Tistrella mobilis: one gene and its partner. The protein of the gene in region 1 binds, or shares a complex with, the protein of each later gene. Links are inferred from orthologs where the notes say so. Each region holds a gene or a part of one and is shown on either strand. Other genes may lie near its edges. The genes, in order: ykgO and rpmE.

Region 1 (9,914 bases):
GATGCTGTGCGGGGCGGGCCCCGAGGGCCGGTCGTCGGTGAAACGCCCCTCGACCCACATTTCCATCAGCGCCGCCCGGGTGGCCGACATCGGCAGATAGTTGTTCGGGTCATCGGACTGGAACGAGCCATAGGCATCGCCATAGAGCCAGGGCCAGACGCTGGGTTCGCAGGCGATGGTGTGCGGCGCGCGGAAGGCGTTGTAAATGTTCCGCCGCAGCTCCATCCAGGGGTCGTCGCCGCCCGCGGGCGGGGTCGCCAGCCTGTCGATCAGGGCGGGATCGGTGAAATCCATCGGCCCGCCGGCGCCGAACAGCCCGGCAAAGCCCTTGTTGACCCATTGCAGCCCCGTCAGCCGTTCCAGCACCGGCTGGATATCGCGGGCAAAGGAGGCGACATCCGGCATCGGCAGCCGGCCGCTTTCAATATAGGTGTCGGTCAACAGGTCGTGGAGCGTGCGCCACGAGATGACGTCGGGCGCATAATTCGGCGGCGCCACCACCACCCAGGCCGGTTCCACCGGCAGCGGCCGGCCATCCAGCACCACCGCCGCCGTCACCGGCCCGTCGGAGGTGTCGTCGTACCAGTCATCGGCATTGTTGAAGCTGTTCGGATCCTCGGGCCGGTAGACCGGTGCCCCCGAGGGGGAGGCAGAGGCCCCGCGGCCGCCCAGGAACAGCAGCCGCCCGGCATCATCGGTCCGGATCTCGCCCAGCGGCACCACCGTGTCCTTGAACTTGCCGGTGTCGAAGGCATGGTCGGCGCCGCCCGAGACATCGGGCCCGGAGATGCTGCGCGGACCGGGATCGATCACCAGGATGCCGCGCTGGGCGAAGGGGACGTCGGGGTTGCGGCGCGGCACGGCCATCGTCGCCGCTTCGGGGATGTCCAGCGCCGCCTGAAACTGGTACCAGGCGGCCTTGCGGTTCACCGGATGTACCGTCCAGGTGATGTCGGCATCCGCCGCCGTCAGCTCGCGCACCACCCGGCCTTCGGCGTCATAGCCATAAATCCGGAACCGTGCCGCCTGACGCTTCAGCGCCCCGGCCTCGTCGCGATAAAAGCCGGGCTCTTCAGGCTGTGGTGTGGTCACTTCAGGGCCGATGTAATACGCCGTGACGGCATCGCCGATGCGTGCCACCCCGATTGCCGGGTGGATTGCCGCCCGCACGATCTCTGCCATTCGTCCTGCCTCCCTCTCCGCCGGCCCCGCTTCCGGCGCGCCGGTTATCGAGACCTGTTGGGCACATGATGCCAGCAGCCCTCCCGGAATGCATCGGATCTTTTCGCTTTGCGCGCTATACACGTCGGGCTTGCATCTTGCGGGCGAGAAAACGGGCATGGCCGCGGCCGGCAGCCGACGCCGTCATCCCGCATCCCATGCATTCCGCGGCGGTCCGCGATTGAGCGGACCGGCCTTCGCCGTCTATGCTGTCGGGGCCGCGCGGGTGCGGCCGGGACGGGGCGAACGACAGGCACGGAGATCACGCGACGCATGGCGCGACAATCAGCGCGGCGGAAGCCCACGCGGCCGGGATTGCGGCAGCGGTTCCTGGCGTGGTGGCGCGGGCGCAACCAGCCGGTGCTCGCCCTGCCGGCGCCGACGCCGGCCCTGCCGATCCTGGATCTGATCAACCGGGTGGACCCCGATCCGCCATCGGACGATCAGGTGATCGGCAAAAAGGGCAAGGGGCCGCTGTGGACGGTGGACCGGATCACGGTCGCCGAACATCTGTGGGGCGAGGGCTTCATCCAGCCCGGCGGCCCTGAACTGGTCGACGAGCTGATCCGGCCGCTGAGCCTGGACAGTTCCATGCAGGTGCTCGACATCGGCGCCGGGCTGGGCGGGGTTGCGCGCGCGATCACGAAGCAGACCGATGCCTGGGTCACCGCCTTCGAGCCCGACCCGCTGCTGGCCGAGCGCGGCAACGAGTATTCGACCAAGGCCGGCCTTGGCCGCAAGGCGCCGGTGCAGCGCTTCGATGCCGGGGAAAGCAAGCTCAAGGCGAATGTCTACGACGCGGTGATCAGCCGCGAGGCGCTGTTCACCATGCCCGACAAGCCGCAGCTGATCCGCAATCTGGCCGGCGCCCTGAAACCGCAGACCGGGCAGATGCTGTTCACCGACTATATGCTGCCCGCCCGGGGCTATGTGATCCCCGATCTTCGAACCTGGGCGGCGGTGGAACCGGTGATGCCCGACCCCTGGAGCCTGGACGAGGCGCTGGCGACCATGGAGGCCCTGCGCCTGGACGTGCGCATCCGCGACGACATCAGCGAACTCGTCCATCGGATGATCCGGCGCGGCTGGGCGGATTTCGCCAGACGGCTGGAAGGTGGCAACATGACCCGTGGCTTCCGTCGGGCGCTGCTGAAAGAGATCGAGATGTGGGCGGCGCGCGCGACGCTGATCGAACGCGGCCATCTGAAGGTCTATCGGGTTTATGCCCGACGGGTGGGGCGCTAGGTCTTCGTGCCGGGTTTTCGCCGACGCGGCCGCCCCGGGCGGCGGCGGGGATCGGGAAGTGGCGCCGGGGGATCCGGGAGGGGAAATTCAGGCGGATCCGGCGGCGTGTCGATAAAGGGGGAGGCCTGCCACCAGTCGAGCCAGGCGTCGGGGTTTTTCACCCACCAGCTGGTGTCGTAATCGATGGCGATCATGCCCGGATGGTCCAGCGGGCTGAAGATGCGGTAACGCCAGCGCGGAATGACACAGCCATCCAACAGCACCATGCGCCGGAACACCACTGCCTCGGTCGGGTTGGCCGCCCAGTCGAGCGGTGGCGGCATGTCGGCATCGACCGGCCCTGCCGGCGCCCACAGCTGCACGTACCAGACGGGCAGTCCGGTTTCCGGGTCGCGCGGGGGCATGTCGGGGCCGGGCCCGTCGTCCAGCTGTCGGACCAGGCTGTCGGCGGCCACCATGGCCCGCCGCGCCTTGCGGATCAGGCGGTGCCGCGCCGCCACGGTGCCGCGCGACCTGCCGGTTCTTTCGACCGCCAGGCGGGCGGCCGTATACGCAAGCGATGCAAGATCGAAGGCGGTGATCGTCATTGGTCGGGCAGAGCCTGATTGCGGTGGGCCGGTCCCTGTCAGAGTGGGCGAAACCGGCCGCGGCGATCAGCCCCGACGATGCGGCCGCATGCGGCCGCGGGACATGATCAAAACCCCGCGCTTCCGCGTTGACAGCCGCAGGGGGCATCGATATCCTCCGCGCACTTTTCGCCTGAGGAGGAGCCCGGGGCAGTGCCCGAGGGCGCGTGAACCCGCGAGGACCAGACCGATGAAGGTGATCAACTCCCTGAAGAGCGCCAAGAAGCGCGACAAGAACTGCCGCGTTGTGCGCCGTAAGGGCCGCGTTTATATCATCAACAAGTCCAACCCGCGCATGAAGTGCCGCCAGGGCTGATCCATCGGATCGGCCGGCAGCTTCCGGCGCCGGACTTGAGATGATCCCGGTATGTCATGACCGGGTGACGCTTTCGAAAAGCCGCCGTCCTTCGGGACGGCGGCTTTTTCGCGTCTGAACCGTTTCGCGTTTGCGGATCTTGCGGGCGGTATATGATGTCTTCTCACGCGTTCAACCTCGCGCCGCGCGACCCGAGGAGACGACCCGATGCGCATGCCCGCCCCCGAAGCCGCAGCCCTTGCCCAGAGAGACGAGCTGATCGCCGAATTCCGCACCCTGCTGGGGCGGGATGCGGTGATCGCCGACCAGACCGGGCTGGAGGTCTACGAGAATGACGGGCTGACCGCCTATGCCCAGAAACCGATGGTGGCGGTGCTGCCGGCCACGACCGACGAAGTGGCGGGGGTGCTGAAGATCTGCGCCCGGCGCGGCATAAGGGTGGTGCCACGCGGGGCCGGCACCTCTTTGTCGGGCGGCGCGCTGCCGCTGGCCGACGGCGTGCTGCTCGGCCTGGGCCGATTCAACCGAATTCTGGATGTGGATGTTGCCAATCGCTGTGCGGTTGTGCAGCCCGGGGTGCCGAACCTGGCGATCACCACGGCGGTCGCGGCACACGGGCTGTATTACGCCCCCGACCCGTCCAGCCAGATCGCCTGTTCGATCGGCGGCAATGTCGCCGAGAATGCCGGCGGGGTGCATTGCCTGAAATACGGCGTCACCACCAACAACATCCTGGGGCTGGAAATCGTGGTGATCGACGGCACGGTGGTCCGGCTGGGCGGCCGGCATATGGATGCCGGCGGCTATGATCTGATGGGCGTGCTGACCGGATCGGAAGGCCTGCTGGGCGTGGTGACCGAGGTGACGGTGCGGCTGCTGCCGCGGCCGGAAACCGTGCGCGCCCTGCTGATGGGCTTTCCGCGGGTGGCCGATGCCGGCGCCTGCGTGGCCGAAATCATCGGGGCCGGGATCGTGCCCGCGGGGCTGGAGATGATGGACCGCGATGCGATCCACGCGGCCGAAGCCTTCTGCGATGCCGGCTACCCGCTGGATGTGGAGGCCCTGCTGATCGCCGAACTGGACGGGCCGGGGCCCGAGGTGGAGGCGCTGATCGCCCGGGTCGCCGCCATCGCGCGCGCGGCCGGCGCCACCAGCCTGCGCGAAAGCCGCGACGAGGCCGAACGCCAGCGCTTCTGGGCCGGACGCAAGGCGGCCTTCCCGGCGGTGGGGCGGATCTCGCCCGACTATTACTGCATGGACGGCACCATCCCGCGCGGCCGGCTGCCCGAGATGCTGGGGATCATTTCCGGGCTGACGCGCGAATACGGGCTGCGCTGCGCCAATGTCTTCCATGCCGGCGACGGCAATCTGCATCCGCTGATCCTGTATGACGCCAATGCCCCGGGAGAGCTGGAGCGGGCCGAGGCCTTCGGTGCCGAGATCCTGAAGGCCTGCGTGCGGCTGGGCGGCGTGCTGACCGGCGAACACGGCGTCGGCATCGAAAAGCGCGACCTGATGGGCGAGATGTTCACCGAAACCGATCTGGCCCATCAGCAGCGGCTGAAATGCGCCTTCGACCCCGACGGGCTGCTGAACCCGGGCAAGGTGTTCCCGACCCTGCATCGCTGTGCCGAGCTGGGCCGGATGCATGTCCATCACGGGCAGCTGCCCCACGCCCATCTGCCGAGGTTCTGAGCCGATGACCACAGAGAGCTTCAGGCCCGCCGATGCGGCTGAGCTGGTGGAGATCGTGGCCGCATCGGCCGCGGCCGGCCGGAGCCTGGCGGTGGTGGCCGGCGGCAGCAAGGCCGGGCTTGGCCGGCCGGTCGACGCGGCGGCCCGGCTGGATCTGGGGGCGCTGACCGGCATCGTGGACTATCAGCCGGAGGAGCTGATGCTGACCGCGCGACCGGCGACGCCGCTGGCCGAGGTGGCGGCCCTGCTGGCCGGACGCGGCCAGATGCTGGCCTTCGAGCCGCCGGGCCTTGCCGCCCTTTGCGGCGCGCCCGATGCGGTGCCGACCCTGGGCGGCACGGTTGCGGCGGGGCTGGCGGGGCCGCGGCGGATCCGCGCCGGCAGCGCCCGCGACCATCTTCTGGGGCTGGAGGCGGTGAGCGGCCGCGGCGAGCGCTTCAAGGCCGGGGCGAAGGTGGTGAAGAACGTCACCGGCTATGACCTGCCCAAGCTGATCGCTGGCAGTTTCGGCACGCTGGCGCTGATGACCGAGATGACGCTGAAGGTGCTGCCGGCGCCCGAAGATGCGGTCACCCTGGTGCTGCCGATGGCGGCGGCCCCGGCGGTGGCCGCCATGGCCCGGCTGCAGGCCGGGCCGCTGGAGCCGACGGCGCTGGCCTGGCTGCCGGCGACGCTGGCGCGCGCCGCCGATCTGCCGGAGGCGCGGGACGGTGCGCTGCTGGTGCGCTTCGAAGGCCCCGACGGTGCGCTGGCCGACCGGGTGGGCCGGGCGGAAGACAGCGGGCTTGGCGGCTGCGCGGCGGTGCTGGATCTGGCCAACAGCCAAAAGTTGTGGTCTGGGATTGCAGAGGTTGTGCCGATCCTGGCGCCCGAGACGGAAGAGCTGGTCTGGCGGCTGTCGGTGCCGCCGGCTGCGGGGGCGGCGCTGCTGTATGATGCGGTGGCGGGGGTGGGCGCGCGCGGCTTCATCGACTGGGGCGGTGGGCTGGTCTGGCTGGCGGTGCCGGCGGGGACCGGGGATGACGGCGGCGCCGCGGCGCTGCGGGCCCTGGTTGCCCGCCATGGCGGCGGCCATGCCACGCTGATGCGCGCCCCCCCGGCCCTGCGCCGCCGGGTGCCGGTGTTCGAGCCCGAGGCGCCGGGTCTGGCCGCCCTGTCGGAACGGGTGCGCCAGGGCTTCGATCCGCTTCGTCTGCTGAATCCGGGCCGCATGCGCGCTGTGGAGATGGAACCATGAAGACCAGTTTCGCCCCCGAGCGCCTGGCCGACCCCGCGATCGCCGAGGCCGAGCAGATCCTGCGGCGCTGCGTGCATTGCGGCTTCTGCACCGCCACCTGCCCGACCTTCCTGGAACTGGGCGACGAGCGCGACAGCCCGCGCGGCCGGATCTACATGATGAAAGGCATGCTGGAACGCGACGAGCCGGCGACGGCCGAGGTGGTGCGCCATATCGACCGCTGCCTGGGCTGTTTCGCCTGCATGACCACCTGCCCGTCGGGGGTGGACTATATGCATCTGTCCGACATGGCGCGGGCACGGGTGGCTGAGACCTATACCCGCCCGTTGCCCGAACGGCTGCTGCGCGGGCTGCTGGCCCGGCTGCTGCCCTATCCGGGCCGGTTCCGGGCGGCGCTGATCGGCGGGCGGATCGCGAAACGGCTGGGCATCGGCCGCTGGCTGGGTGCCCTCCGGCCCGAACTCAAGGCCATGATGGCGCTGATGCCCGACGCAGTGCCGGCGCCGGCGGCGACCGACCGGCCGCAGCTCTGGCCGGCCGAAGGCACCCGCCGGGGGCGGGTGGCGCTGCTGGCCGGCTGCGCCCAGCAGGTGCTGGCGCCGGGGATCAACGCCGCGACCATCCGGGTGCTGACCCGCCACGGCTTCGATGTGGTGGTGGCGCGCGAGGCCGGGTGCTGCGGCGCGCTGGTGCAGCATATGGGGCTGATGGAGCAGGCTCGGGATCAGGCCCGGCGCAATGTCGCCGCCTGGGCGGCGCTGGCGGACCAGCCGGGCGGGCTGGACGCCATCGTGGTCACGACGTCGGGCTGCGGCACCCCGATCAAGGATTACGGCCATCTTCTGGCCGGCGACGCCTATTATGCCGATCGGGCCCGGCTGGTGGCGGGGCTGGCCCGCGACGTGACCGAGGTGCTGGCGGATCTGGATCTGACACCGGTGCGCGGCCTGCCGGCCGGGCTGCCGGTCGCCTATCACGCCGCCTGTTCGCTGCAGCACGGCCAGAAGATCCGCGATGTGCCGAAAGAGGTGCTGAAGCGGTTGGGCATCACGCCGCTGGAACCGGCGGAGCCTCATATCTGCTGCGGTTCTGCCGGCACCTACAACATGCTGCAGCCGGAACTGGCCGGGCGGCTGGGCGCCCGCAAGGCGCAGAACCTGCGCCGCACCGGGGCGGCGGTGGTGGCGGCAGGCAATCTGGGCTGTCTGACCCAGATTGCCGCACATCTGCCCGAGGCCCGTTTCATCCACACTGTGGAACTTGCCGACTGGCTGACCGGCGGGCCGATGCCCGAGGCGCTGACGGGTGCGGTCGACGGGGTGGTGTGAGCGTGGTCAGGAGACGTTGTCGTCGCTGTCGAGGTTGGTCATGCCACCGATAGCGGTTTCCGACATCGGCAATTCGGCGAGCCGGGCTGTCCGGCCCGGATCATCACGCCGGTATCCGAGGCGCTGGCGGGTATGACGCTGGCCGGTTGACGGAAGAGGCAATCTAAGCGGGATCAGGATACACCCCGAATGCCGTCATCGGGCGCTCCGTAGGCGATCTCCGTTTCTGATGCCGGGCTCAGGCTCAGCTCGGGCTTACGCCAGGCTTGGCGTGAGGGGCGGGCCTTCCGGTTGTCGACCTTTTTAGCCATGTGGTGGCAGCTTTCATTTCTGGATAGAGGGATAACCCTGTCGGCTTGAAGCCTGCAATATGATACAGTATTCGCACGCGAGATGTATATCTGCTGAGTCGACGGTCGATCTTCATTATCGAACAGGCGCAAATCGGTCAGCGGTCACCAAATCGGGCCATTACTGCGCCATGGGCCGCCGTGATCCGGGCGAGCTGTGACGGGGGGGGCGCCCCCGCCGGCCGCGGTGTCCGATGCCGGCATTTCGTCGAGCCGGGGCTTCTGCCAGCGCGTGCGGCCGGGCATCAACCTGCGACTTTGATCGGTCATTGCGTCATGCCCTTATCCGGACATTGAGACCACAGCTGCAGGGTGCCGATATTGTATGCCGAGAAAGCCCTTGGATGCATCGTGTCCGGATACGTCTTCGATTTCTTTGACGGGGATTATTTCGAGTCACCGGTGTCGAGGTCGGCGATCCGGGCCGTTTGACCCGGATCCCCGCCCATCTGCCCGAGACGCGCTTCATCCACACTGTGGAACTTGCCGACTGGCTGACCGGCGGGCCGATGCCGGAAGGGCTGGCGGGGGTAGTTGAGGACGTGGCATGACCCGGATCAGGAAATGCCAAACTTGCCGTCGGCCCTGTTCCCGCCGCTAAACGCCGTCTGTGACGTCGGGGTCTGGTTCAGCTGGGGCTTGTGCCACACTTTGCGTGAGACATTGATCTTATGATCGTGGATCTTACTGGTCATGCTTACCGCTGCTTTGATGCTGATGTTGAATGGTTTCTCAGCCTTGAGACTCATCAAAGTGATATAGGCCGCTTCCCGGGAGATGTACAGACCCCGATCCGTGTTGAAATATGACCGTTCAGGGGAGCGGGCCGATCAGCGGTAGTCGAAGCGGGCCATGACTGCACCATGGGCCGCTTCGATCCGGGCGATCTGAGCCGGGGTCAGCGCGGTGCGCCAGCCCGCGACGCGGCCCTGGCGGAAAAAGCGCCGGCCGGGGGCGGCGGCATTCGTGAAGCCGGTTTCGGCTTCGCGGCGCTGCAGGCGGCTGAAGGTGGTGCCGTCGACCGCCCCGGCAATGGTCGCGGGATCGGCTGGCCAGCCGAGGAAACGGGCGATGCGCGTGAAGATGTGGTGCGGATCGGCCACCATATCCTCGTAGCGGATGATCAGGACAGGGAATCCCAGAGGGGCAGCCGTCCAGCTGTCGGCATGGGCCGACCAGCTGCCGAGCGGCTGGCGGAGCTGGCCGTAAAGACCGTCGCCGCCGGTGTCGATGGCGGTATCGGGTTTTGCCAGAAGATCGATGGCGGCATCGATCGACAGGCCCCAGTGATGGGCATTGGAGACGGCGAGATCGCGCGGATCCCGGACCAGGTAGACGGCGCCGCGAGTGAGCGCCGGCGGGAAGACCGGACGGCCATCCGGGGTGGCGGTGAAGGCCTCGTGCGTGCGGTGGAGATGCAGGCCGGGATCCGCCGTCAGCCGCCGCGCGAAAGCCGCCGGGCGGAGGTTCGACGCCTCGTCATCGGTGAGCCAGGCACTGTCGAGGCCGAGGCAGCGGTCGAAAACTGCCCGGTTGCTGGCCATGGTGAGCCAGCCCTGATCGAGCACGTCGAAATCCGGCGCCGCGCCGCCGTGCTTCAGGCTCCAGAGCGCCAGCCGGAGCCAGGTGCTGCCGGATTTGGGATAGGCGGTCACCCAGACGAAGCCGTCCCCCGGCGTGATGCGGGGCGCGGTCATGACATGGCCTCGACATGATCGGCGAGCCGGGCCGGGGCCCGCCAGTCGCGGCGATGACGCAGACGAATGAGCGGCGCATGGCCGGGCAGGGCCGCGACCTCGGCGAAGATCGGCCGGGCGCCGCGCAGGATGCGGCCCTCATAGAGCTGGCGGACGTTGCCCTCCATGGTCTGGAAGGCTTCGAGGCCGCGGGCCGGCA
Region 2 (10,238 bases), 500 kb from region 1 along the record:
CACCATGGCGAAGTCGCAGACCGATCCGCGCCGGTCGTCGGCACCGCCATCGCCGCCGTCATCCGCCGGCGGATCGAAGCGCAGCCCAAGGCAGGTGACCAGATCGAAGCGGCCCTGGGCCGCGGCCGACAGATCGGGCATCACGCCCGCCGGCAGCAGCGCACGCAGCAGCAGCGCCAGGGCAAGCGCCCAGGCGGCGAGCGGGCGGCGGTGATGCAGGGGCCTGCGGTGACGGGTCATCCGGCCAGAATGCCCGTGCGGCGCCACGGCTGCATCTGCGGCGAAATGTCGCGGTCGTGTCAGCCTTCGGGATAGATGAAGGCCGACACGCCGATCAGCAGGTCGTCATAGCGGCGGATCCAGGCCTGTTTGGGCAGCACCCGGCCGCTTGCCTCATGGGCATAGCTGTAATGGGACCAGCCTTGACCTTCGGGGGAGCGGGCAATGCGGATCCAGTCTTCGATGAAGCGGTTGCCGTCGCCATCGCTGATCCGGCGGAGATTGATGCCGGTCTGGCCCGGCCTTCGGGCATGGGCGCGGCAGGTGCCGTTCAGATCGTAGACGAAGACATAGAGATCACGATCGTCGAACCGGACCGGCCCGCGATTCACTTCGGCGAGGCCTGCGGCGCGGCCATGGGCCTCGAAATAGGCGACGGCCCGGTCGGCCATGGCGCGGGCTTCTTCCGCGGTCTGCCCGGCCTCTCCCGGCAGCAGGGCGGGCCCGGCTGCCGCGATACCGGGGACGGCCAGTCCGGCTGCGAAGATGCCCGCCTTCCATCCACGTCGCATGTCTGCCTCCCGGTTGCAAACGTTCAGGTAGAATATCGGAGACGCCTTCAAACGAAAAGGCCGCCGCCGGTTGCCCGGCGGCGGCCTTGATCATGCGGACGATCCTGCGGGATCAGCCCTTGATCTCGCCGGTGACCCAGTAGTTCACGCGGGCCGGATGCTCTTCGATGTACTTCGCGACTGCATCCTCATAGGACGTCTTCTCGGCCTCGGCCATCACCGCCTGCAGCTCTTCCAGCGGCAGCGAGAAGCGGGTCAGGAAGGCGAAGAGTTCCGGATGCTCGCGATCCAGGCCCGTGCGCGCGATGGCATGGACGCGCTCCGAACCGCCGAGGGCGCCCTCGGGATCGTCCAGATAGCGCAGATCATAGGCGCCGAACATCCAGTGCGGGCTCCAGCCGGTGACGACGATCCACTCGTCGCGCTTGATCGCGCGGTCGAGCGCCGCCGTCATCGCCGCACCCGAGGCCGAGACCAGTTCGTAATCCAGGCCATAGGCCTTGATCGCCTCGTCCGACAGGCGCATCAGCCCGGCGCCGGGGTCGATGCCCTGGATCTTGTTGTCCAGCTTCTCGGCCACCTCGGGCTTCTTCAGGTCGGCAATGGTCTTGACCTGATCCTCGGGGATGTAGTTGGGCACGACCCAGCCGAGCTTGGCACCGGTATACATCGGGCCGAGATCGATCACCTTGCCGGCGACCTTCTCGTAGTAATCGGCATGGGTGTCGGGCAGCCAGGCCATCATCATCAGGTCCAGATCGCCCTTCTCGACGCCCTGATACTGGGGTGCGATGTCGGCGAGGGTCAGCTCGACGTCATAGCCCAGGCGGTCTTCCATGACCTTGGCCGCCATCTTGGTGACCGTCTCGGCATCGGACCAGGCGGTCCAGCCGATGTTGATCTTCTTCTCCTCGGCGGCCATGGCAGAGGTGGCCATCGTGCCGACCAGGGCGGTGGCGGCGAGGGCCGTGAGGGCACGCTTCGGGATGAAGCTCATGTCGATCTCCTCGGAAATGGTTTCGGGTGCAGGTGACTTGAGGAAGGCGTTGGTGGGGGGCGGGACGGGGGCGCCGGCGTCAGCGCTTGCGCCCGCGGCTCCGGCCGAAGCTCTGGGTCAGACGGTCGAGCACGATGGCCAGGACCACCACGCCCAGCCCGGCCTCGAAGCCCAGCCCGATATCCAGCCGCTGGATGCCGCGCAGCACCTCGTTGCCGAGGCCGCCGGCACCGATCATCGAGGCGATGACCACCATCGACAGGGCCAGCATGATGGTCTGGTTCACGCCGGCCATGATCGACGGCAGGGCGCTGGGCAGCTGGACCTTCACCAGCAGCTGGCCGCTGCTGCAGCCGAAGGCGCGGCCGGCCTCGACCATTTCGGCCGGCACCTGGCGGATGCCGAGATTGGTGAGACGCACCGCCGGCGGCATCGAGAAGATCACCGTGGCGATGGCGCCGGGCACCTGGCCCAGGCCGAAAAACATCACCGCCGGGATCAGATAGACGAAGGGCGGCATGGTCTGCATCAGGTCCAGCACCGGCCGGATGGCGGTTTCCACCTTGTCCGAGCGGGCGGCGGCGATGCCGAGCGGCAGGCCGATCGCGAGGCTGAGCAATGTGGAGGCGATCACCAGCGACAGGCTGCGCATGGTCGCATCCCAAAGGTCCATACCGACCAGGGCCAGCAGGGCTATCAGGACGAAGACCGCAAAGCCGCGGCTGACACGCCAGAGGGCGATGCCGGTGAGTGCGATCACCATCAACCACCAGGGGATGAAGGCAAGCACGCCGGCGAAGGCCGAGACCACGCTTTCGACCACATCGGCGATCGCGTCGAAGGCGGGGGAGAAGTTGTCGAGCAGGAAGTCGACCACCGCCTCGACGCCATCGCCGATCGGAAGGGTGAATCCAAGATCGTTCATCACGCGGCCTCCCCGCTGCCGGTTGCCGAGGCGGCTGCGGCCGCCGGCTGGTCGTCGCTGCCGCGATCCAGCGCATTCAGCAGCGCCCGACGGCTGACGACGCCGCGATAGACGCCCTCGGCATCGATCACCGGCACCGGATAGGGGGCAGTGGCGACGGGTCCCAGGATGTCGGACAGTGCCGCATCGGCCGGCACCGTCACCGGATCGGGCAGATAGGCGGCACGGATCACGGCCTCGTGGTCGACGGGCTTGTCGCCATGCTTGCGGTCGCGCTCGGCGATCGCGGCTTCCAGACTTTCGACCGAGATGACGCCGCGGAAATGGCGGCGGCGGTCGTGGACCACGGCGAAGTCGCGTTCGGCGCGGCGGATGCGCTCCAGCGCCGCCCGCAGGTGGCTTTCCTGAAGATTGACCACCGTCAGACCTTCGCGGCGGGCGACATCGGCGGCGGTATAAACCTGGGCCACGTCGACGCCGCGGAAGAAGGCGCGGACATAATCATCGGCCGGGTCGCGCAGGATCTCGTCGGGCGTGCCGACCTGGATCATGCGGCCGCCTTCCATGATCGCGATCCGGTCGCCGATGCGCATCGCCTCGTCCAGATCATGGCTGATGAAGACGATGGTCCGGCTTTCTTCTTCCTGGAGGCGGATCAGCTCGTCCTGCATCTCGCTGCGGATCAGCGGGTCGAGGGCCGAGAAGGCCTCGTCCATCAGCAGGACGGTCGGGTTCTGGGCCAGCGCCCGGGCAAGGCCGACACGCTGCTGCTGACCACCCGACAGCTCGTTCGGATAGCGGTCGGCCAGATGACCCAGCCCTACCTTTTCAAGAGCGGCACGGGCGCGGTCGCGGCGCTCCGACACTTTCATACCGGCGACATCCAGCCCGAAGGCAGCGTTGTCGAGCGCGGTGAGGTGCGGCATCAGCGCGAAACTCTGGAACACCATGGCGATATCCCGGCGGCGCAGGTCGCGCAGCGCCTTGGTATCCATGGCCGTCACATCGACCCCGTCGATCAGCACCCTGCCGTCGGTCGGGTCGATCAGCCGGTTCAGCATCCGCACCAGGGTGCTCTTGCCCGAACCGGACAGCCCCATGATCACGAAGATCTCGCCCGCGCGGACCGTGAAGTCCACCTCACGGACCGCCACGGTGTTCCCCGTGGCTTCATGAATGGCGGCGGAACTTTCTCCCCGGGCGATGCGTTTCAACGCCTGGGACGGGTGGGGCCCGAAAACCTTGGTCAGCCCCTGGACGACGATCTTTTCGCTGTTGTCGCTCATGCTCCGTCGATCTGATCGGGCTGCCCATCGGGGTGCGATGAGTGCGGCGCCGATGCCGGGCATCACGGATGACACCAGACAAAAAAGGCCCCGGACAGTCGAGCGGGTATCGCCTGACCATCGGGTGACAATCGCATCAGAGATGCGCATAGCCGTTCGGAACGGGCCTATGGGCGCCGACCACGAGTATCCAGACGACGTGTGCGCCGTTGGACGGATGGGCCGCCGGTTATGTCCGGGCTGACTTCATGTCATGCCCGGAAATCTATGCGTGATCTGTATGTATCACATCAGGGCCGGTTTGAAAACCCATGGGGTGCCACAAAGTCTGTGGGTGATCACGATGCTCACGTAAAACGAGCGTGGTATGATATTCCTTGCCGGCTCGCGCTTGGTCTGTACGACGGGAGGAGTGGCGGCTGCAATGAGGCGTCGCCGGAGCCTGAACGCAAAAAGCCCCCGCCGGTGGCGGGGGCTTTCTGGCAGGCGAGGGCGGGGGCCGTTGGGCGCGGCTCCCGCCTTTTGATGTGTCGGTGTCAGAGGGTCGGAGCGTTATGCCCCGACGCTTGCGCCTTGTCGATGTTCAGGCCTTACCGATGTTCGGGCCTTACCGATGTTCGGGCCCTACCGATGCTCACGCGTTGCCGGCGGCACCGATGGCGATGCGCTTCGGCTGACGCTCCTCGGGGAGCTTGCGGATCAGCGACACGGTCAGCACACCGGCGGCGAGATCGGCCGCGGCCACCTCGACATGCTCGGCCAGGGTGAAGCGGCGTTCGAACGAAGCAGGCGCGAAGCCACGGGTCAGGTAGGTGACACCCTCTTCAGCCGCCTCGGCAGGCCTGGTGCCCTTCACGGTGAGCACGCGATCATCGACGGTGATCTCGATCTCGCTCTCGGCAAAGCCCGGAACGGCGAGTTCGATGCGGAACGTGTCTTCGCCGGTGCGGGCGATGTTCACGCCGTCGGCGCGGCCGTCGGCCAGACGATCGACCAGATCGAAGAGCGGGGTGCGGAAGGGATCGAAGCCGCGGGTCGCACGGAACGCGGGGGCAAACTGCAGGAGACCAGCCATGGGTCACATCCTCCGATAGACGAGCAATGTGTGGATCGACCGACGCCGCTGCATCCGTTCATGCGCCCGCTTCGGGGCCGCACAGGGTGGTGGTCGGTCGGTGCCGGTCCGACGCTCCGGCCCCGGCACGACCATGATGTAAGAAGGCCCGCAGCCCGTTCAAGAGGGTCGGCAGCGCCTTCGGGAGCTTACCCTCTCAACGCGCAAACCCGGCATCCGAGCCCCTGGATGGGGACGAATGCCGGGTTTGCGCGAGGACGCTCCGGAGGGCGGCGCTGGCCGCCCGGCGGTCGTTCAGATGCCGAAGTTCGCGAAACGCTTCTTGAACTTCGCGACCTGACCGGCCTTCTCGGACAGACGGACGGTGCCGCCGGTCCAAACCGGATGGGTCTTGATGTCGACGTCAAGCTGCAGCGTGTCGCCAGCCTTGCCATAGGTCGAACGGGTCTGGAAGGTGGTGCCGTCGGTCATCACCACGGTGATCTCGTGGTAATCCGGATGGATGCCCTGCTTCATGGCGATGCCTCCTCGCGGAAAATTCGAGGCTGCGACATACCATGGACAGGGCAACCCGTCCAGCCGAATAACGCCGGGCCCGGCGGAATCGCCTTACTTGTTGGTCAGCTTCAGCTCGATGCGGCGGTTGCGGCGATAGGCCTCCTGGGTCTCGGCCGTGTCGATCGGATGAAACTCGCCATAGCCGGCCGCCGACAGCCGCCAGGGCGGCACACCCTGCGAAATCAGGAACTTGACCACCGAGATCGCGCGGGCCGCCGACAGCTCCCAGTTGGAGGCGAAGGCGGGGGTGGAGATCGGCCGGATGTCGGTATGGCCATCAACCTGCAGCACCCAGTTGATGTCCTCCGGAATCTCGCCGGCGATCTGGTTGAGCGCTTCCGCCAGCCGGGCGAGCTGGGCGCGGCCCGGGCCGGTGACATCGGCAGAGCCGCTGTCGAACAGCACCTCCGACTGGAAGACGAAGCGGTCGCCGACGATCTGGATATCGTCGCGTCCGCCCAGCACTTCGCGCAGCCGGCCGAAGAACTCCGACCGGTAGCGGGCCAGTTCCTCGACCTTGGCCGCCAGCGCCTGGTTCAGCTGCCGGCCCAGATCGGCGATGGTCGCCTGCTGTTCCTCGCTGCGCTTGCGGCTTTCATCCAGCAGGCCCGCAAGCCGCGCCAGCTCCTGGTTCAGCCGCTCCAGCTGCGCCGCCATGTCGGCGACCCGGGCTTCGGCGGCATCGGCGCGCTGCTTCTGCCGGTCGGCGCGATCGAGTGCAGCGTCGACGCTCGATGCCTGGGCCTCGATGGCCGATTTCGCGTCGGCCAGCTGGTCGCCGGCGCTCTGCAGCGCCAGCGCCCGCTGGTCTGCGGTCTGTTCGCTCGCCACCAGCCGCTCGTCCAGGATGCGCAGCCGCTCTTCAAGCTCCGCCAGACGTTCGTTCAGGCTGCGCTTGTCGGTCTCGGCACTTTCCAGCGCCGTCGCGATCCGCGCCCGCTCGGCCTCGGTGGCCTGCTGGGTCTGGGCGGCCTCGTTCAACGCCTGTTCAAGGGCGGTAATCCGCTGGTCGGCCTCGGACACCCGCGCCGCCAGGCTGTCGCGCTCGGCGGTAGAGCGTTCGAGGTCGCTGGAGACCCGGTCGAGTGTGGTGCGCAGCTCATCCGCACCGGCCCGCTCCAGGTTCAGAAGCTCCGTGATCTCATTGAGCTGCCGCGTCAGCTGGTCCAGCTTCTCCTCGCGGCCCGACAGGGCCTGGCTCAGATAGAACTGGGCCAGCATGAAGACCACAAGCAGGAAGATGATGACCAGCAGCAGCGACGACAACGCGTCGACGAAGCCGGGCCAGATGTCGCTGCCGCCCTGTTTGCGGCGATAACGGCGCATGAGCGTCGATCCTTGGAACGCTGACGGGGCATCCGCGGGGATGCCGGTAGGAGCTGACGAAGACGGCGCCCGGCTCAGCGCCGTGCGTCGTCTTCGGCGGCGAGGGCTGCGATGGTGCGGGCGAGCAGGCGGACCTCGGAGCGGATGTCCTCCACCGCCTGCTGCCGGCCCTGGGGGATGTCCTCGACCATCCGCGAGAGCAGGATGTCGACATTGCGCAGATGCGCGCGGCTGGCCTCGTCGAAGCCGTCGTCGCGGTTCTGCGCCTCCACCAGAGCGGCGAGCAGGGGTTTCAGATCCTTCTGCTGCTCGGCCATCTTCACCAGCACGGTCTGTTCGACGCGCATCTGATCGGTGAGGGTTGCCAGCCGTTCGGTCAGCGCCTTCAGGTTCTCGTCGCCCTGCCGGCGGACCTCTTCAGAGCGCTGCAGGGTGCGCTTCAGATCCGAGAGGTTCTCGGCGGTCTGTTCGACCAGCGCCGCCAGATAGGCACCGGCGCCGGGTGCGCCCTCGATCTCGATCGCCCCGGCACCGCCGCCGAGTTTGGTGAGACGCGAGAACCATTCCTCGACTTCGTTGAAGAACCGGCTCTGGGCCTGGCCGGCCTGAAGGTCCAGGAAGCCCAGGACCAGAGAGCTTGCAAGGCCGAAGAGCGAGGACGAGAAGGCCGTGCCCATACCGGCCAGCGGCGCTTCCAGACCGGCTTTCAGGTCGTCGAACAGCCGCCCGACATCGCCGGTGCCGACCGAGAGATTGCCGATCACGGCCGCGACCGCGGTGATGGTCTGGATCAGCCCCCAGAAGGTGCCGAGCAGGCCCAGAAAGATCAGCAGGCCGATGATGTAGCGGCTGATTTCACGGCTCTCATCCAGCCGCGAGCCCAGGCTGTCGAGCAGCGAGCGGGTGGCGAGCGGCGAGAGCTTCGCGTCCTCGCGGGTCTGCGACATCATGCCCGCGATCGGCGCCAGCAGATCGGGCGTGGGCGTCGCCGCCATCCCCGGCCGGTTCTGGCGGAAGCCTTCCAGCCAGGCGACTTCGCCGTTCAGCCGCCAGACATTGCGCAGCGTGTAGGCGCAGCCCAGCACCGCGGTGCCGATGATCAGCGCGTTCAGGACCGGATTGGTCATGAAGGCGTCGATGAGTGTCGGTCCAAGCAGGGCGGCCACGGCCAGCGCCAGGACGAGGAAGATGATCATCCGCACCAGATAGCGCTGGGGGCGGGTCAGGGTATCGGTCGTCGGGCGGGCCATGCGGATCAACCCTTGCTCTTCGATCGGTGTCTGGCATGCGGCCGGACGATGCCGACCTGCGGGCAGGGGAATATGTCGTCGAGGGACGGCGGCGGCCGGCCCGGAAGTCCAACGCCGCTCATCCCGCCCCCCGGATGTCGAGATCGACCCGGTCGGCGGGGCCGTCGGGGGCGGCGCCGTGTACCTTCAACTCGATACGTGTCGGGCCGATCCCGGCGCCCGACAGGATCTCGCGCACCGCCAGCGCCCGGTCGAGCGCCAGCCGCCGCGCGGCATGGGGCGGCGCATCGGCGGCGGCGGTCGCATAGGCGTCCACCAGCACGCGTGTCCGGTCGGGCAGCCCGCCGGCGAAATCCTCGATCGCGCGCCGCCCGGAAGCCGGGATCTCGGCGCTGCCGGTCTCGAAGGGAATGGAGAGGGGGGCGTGCGACACGGCGTGCTGTGCGGCGGCGACGCCTGACGTCGCTGCCGCCAGCGGCACCAGGGCTGCCAGACCGGTCATTGCGATGACCAGGGCGTGGCGGGCCAGGCGGTGGGCAGCCGGATGGCGGGGCGCATGCGCCACGCAAACGCCCCGGCCATGGGGCCGGGGGGGGCTGCACTGCCGGGCGGTGGATGTCGGCGTCGACGCGGGCGTCATGGCATCCTGATGGCTGATCGCCTGCGGCCGTCATGCGGCCGCACGGCAGGACCGGCCGGTGCGCCGGGGCGCGCCGACCCGTCCAACCATAGCCCACCCGCCGAAGCAGCGGCAAGCCCGGCGGGTATGGCTGCGCCTGCTGGCCGCAGGATGGCCGGGTCTTACGCCTTGGCGGCGGCTTCGCCCGGGCGGCTGGGGCGCTTCGCCAGCATGGTGCTCAGCACCTTGTGGGTCTGGCCATGGATGGTGGTGTTGCCGGCGATCACATTGCCGCTGGTCAGCATGCCGTCACCGCCGGTCAGGTCGCTGACGAAACCGCCGGCCTCGCGGACCAGGATCACGCCGGCCGCCATGTCCCAGGGCTGCAGATCCAGCTCGAAGAAGGCATCGAAGCGGCCGGCCGCGACATAGGCGAGGTCCAGCGCGGCCGATCCGAAGCGGCGGATGCCGCCGGTGTTCTTCATCATGCCGGCCAGCATCTTCAGGTATTCGGCGTGATTGGGCTTGTCGGCGCGCGGAATGCCGGTGGCGATCACGCAGTCGATCAGCTGCCGGCGGGCGGCGACGCGGATGCGGCGGTCGTTGACGAAGGCACCATAGCCCTTTTCGGCCGAGAACATCTCGTCGCGCAGCGGGTCATAGGTCACGCCGGCGATGATCTCGCCTTCGCGCTCCAGCGCCACGGTCACGGCGAAATGCGGAATGCCGTGCAGAAAGTTATGGGTGCCGTCGAGCGGATCGATGATCCAGCGATGCGACGGGCCGTCGCCCGAGCCCTTCACCTCGCCGCCTTCCTCCATCAGGAAGCCGAAATCGGGGCGGGCCTTGGCGAGTTCGGCGCGCAGCACCTTCTCGGACTTCAGATCGGCGCTGGACACGAAATCGGCGGGGCCCTTGCGGGACACCTGGAGGTTCTCGACCTCGCCGAAATCGCGGATCAGGCCGCGGGCGGCCTTCTGGGCGGCACCGATCATGACATTGAGGATGGGGGAACGGATGGCCATCGGTGGCAACTCCCGGGCACGAGGTCGTCGGACGAACAGAAAGAACGGGGCAGAGGCGACGGCGGCGGGCGCCATCGCACAGGGACGAAGCGCCCCCGCCGGCGTGGGACCGCCTGCGGGGGCGCATCATGCCCGAACGGGGCGCGGGACGGAACTGCGGAAGCCGCAGGTCAGTCCTTCGCGCGCTCCAGATAGGTCTGGTCGGCGGTCATCACCACCACGCGGGTGCCGGTCTCGATATGCGGCGGCACCATGATGCGCACGCCGTTCTCAAGCAGGGCCGGCTTGTACGACGCCGCGGCGGTCTGGCCCTTCACGGTCGGCTCGGTCTCGGTGACCTCCAGGATGACCGACTCGGGCAGTTCCACCGACAGCGGCTCTTCCTC

Evidence for each region.
Region 2: ykgO (region 1) and rpmE share a complex: the UniProt entries of both Bacillus subtilis proteins name them as parts of the 50S ribosomal subunit. The link is inferred for Tistrella mobilis from one-to-one orthologs.

Annotation. Positions count from the first base shown.
Region 1 is NZ_CP121017.1:934,286-944,199, forward strand. What follows is about bases 2,175-4,845. They hold ykgO (type B 50S ribosomal protein L36), read left to right. Parts: upstream 2,175-3,282; coding sequence 3,283-3,408; downstream 3,409-4,845. Other genes in these bases: P7L68_RS10065 (class I SAM-dependent methyltransferase), read left to right, coding at 2,175-2,466; P7L68_RS10070 (hypothetical protein), read right to left, coding at 2,463-3,053; P7L68_RS10080 (FAD-linked oxidase C-terminal domain-containing protein), read left to right, coding at 3,616-4,845. Also shown: P7L68_RS10060 (LodA/GoxA family CTQ-dependent oxidase), read right to left, coding at 1-1,182; more of P7L68_RS10065, read left to right, coding at 1,495-2,174; more of P7L68_RS10080, read left to right, coding at 4,846-5,103; glycolate oxidase subunit GlcE, read left to right, coding at 5,108-6,340; glycolate oxidase subunit GlcF, read left to right, coding at 6,337-7,668; P7L68_RS10095 (hypothetical protein), read left to right, coding at 8,447-8,569; P7L68_RS10100 (sulfotransferase domain-containing protein), read right to left, coding at 8,849-9,715; P7L68_RS10105 (HPr kinase/phosphorylase), read right to left, coding at 9,712-9,914.
Region 2 is NZ_CP121017.1:1,432,465-1,442,702, forward strand. The notes cover bases 3,980-6,974. They hold rpmE (50S ribosomal protein L31), read right to left. Parts: upstream 5,591-6,974; coding sequence 5,369-5,590; downstream 3,980-5,368. Other genes in these bases: proV (glycine betaine/L-proline ABC transporter ATP-binding protein ProV), read right to left, coding at 3,980-3,999; P7L68_RS12310 (Hsp20 family protein), read right to left, coding at 4,634-5,074; P7L68_RS12320 (peptidoglycan -binding protein), read right to left, coding at 5,684-6,958. In the rest of the region: P7L68_RS12285 (DUF2946 domain-containing protein), read right to left, coding at 1-240; P7L68_RS12290 (cache domain-containing protein), read right to left, coding at 300-791; P7L68_RS12295 (glycine betaine ABC transporter substrate-binding protein), read right to left, coding at 904-1,788; P7L68_RS12300 (ABC transporter permease), read right to left, coding at 1,868-2,713; more of proV, read right to left, coding at 2,713-3,979; P7L68_RS12325 (flagellar motor protein MotA), read right to left, coding at 7,033-8,208; P7L68_RS12330 (OmpA family protein), read right to left, coding at 8,327-8,773; P7L68_RS12335 (inositol monophosphatase family protein), read right to left, coding at 9,010-9,852; efp (elongation factor P), read right to left, coding at 10,023-10,238. UniProt on the Bacillus subtilis protein: While neither of the L31 paralogs is essential, this protein does not seem to function as the main L31 protein.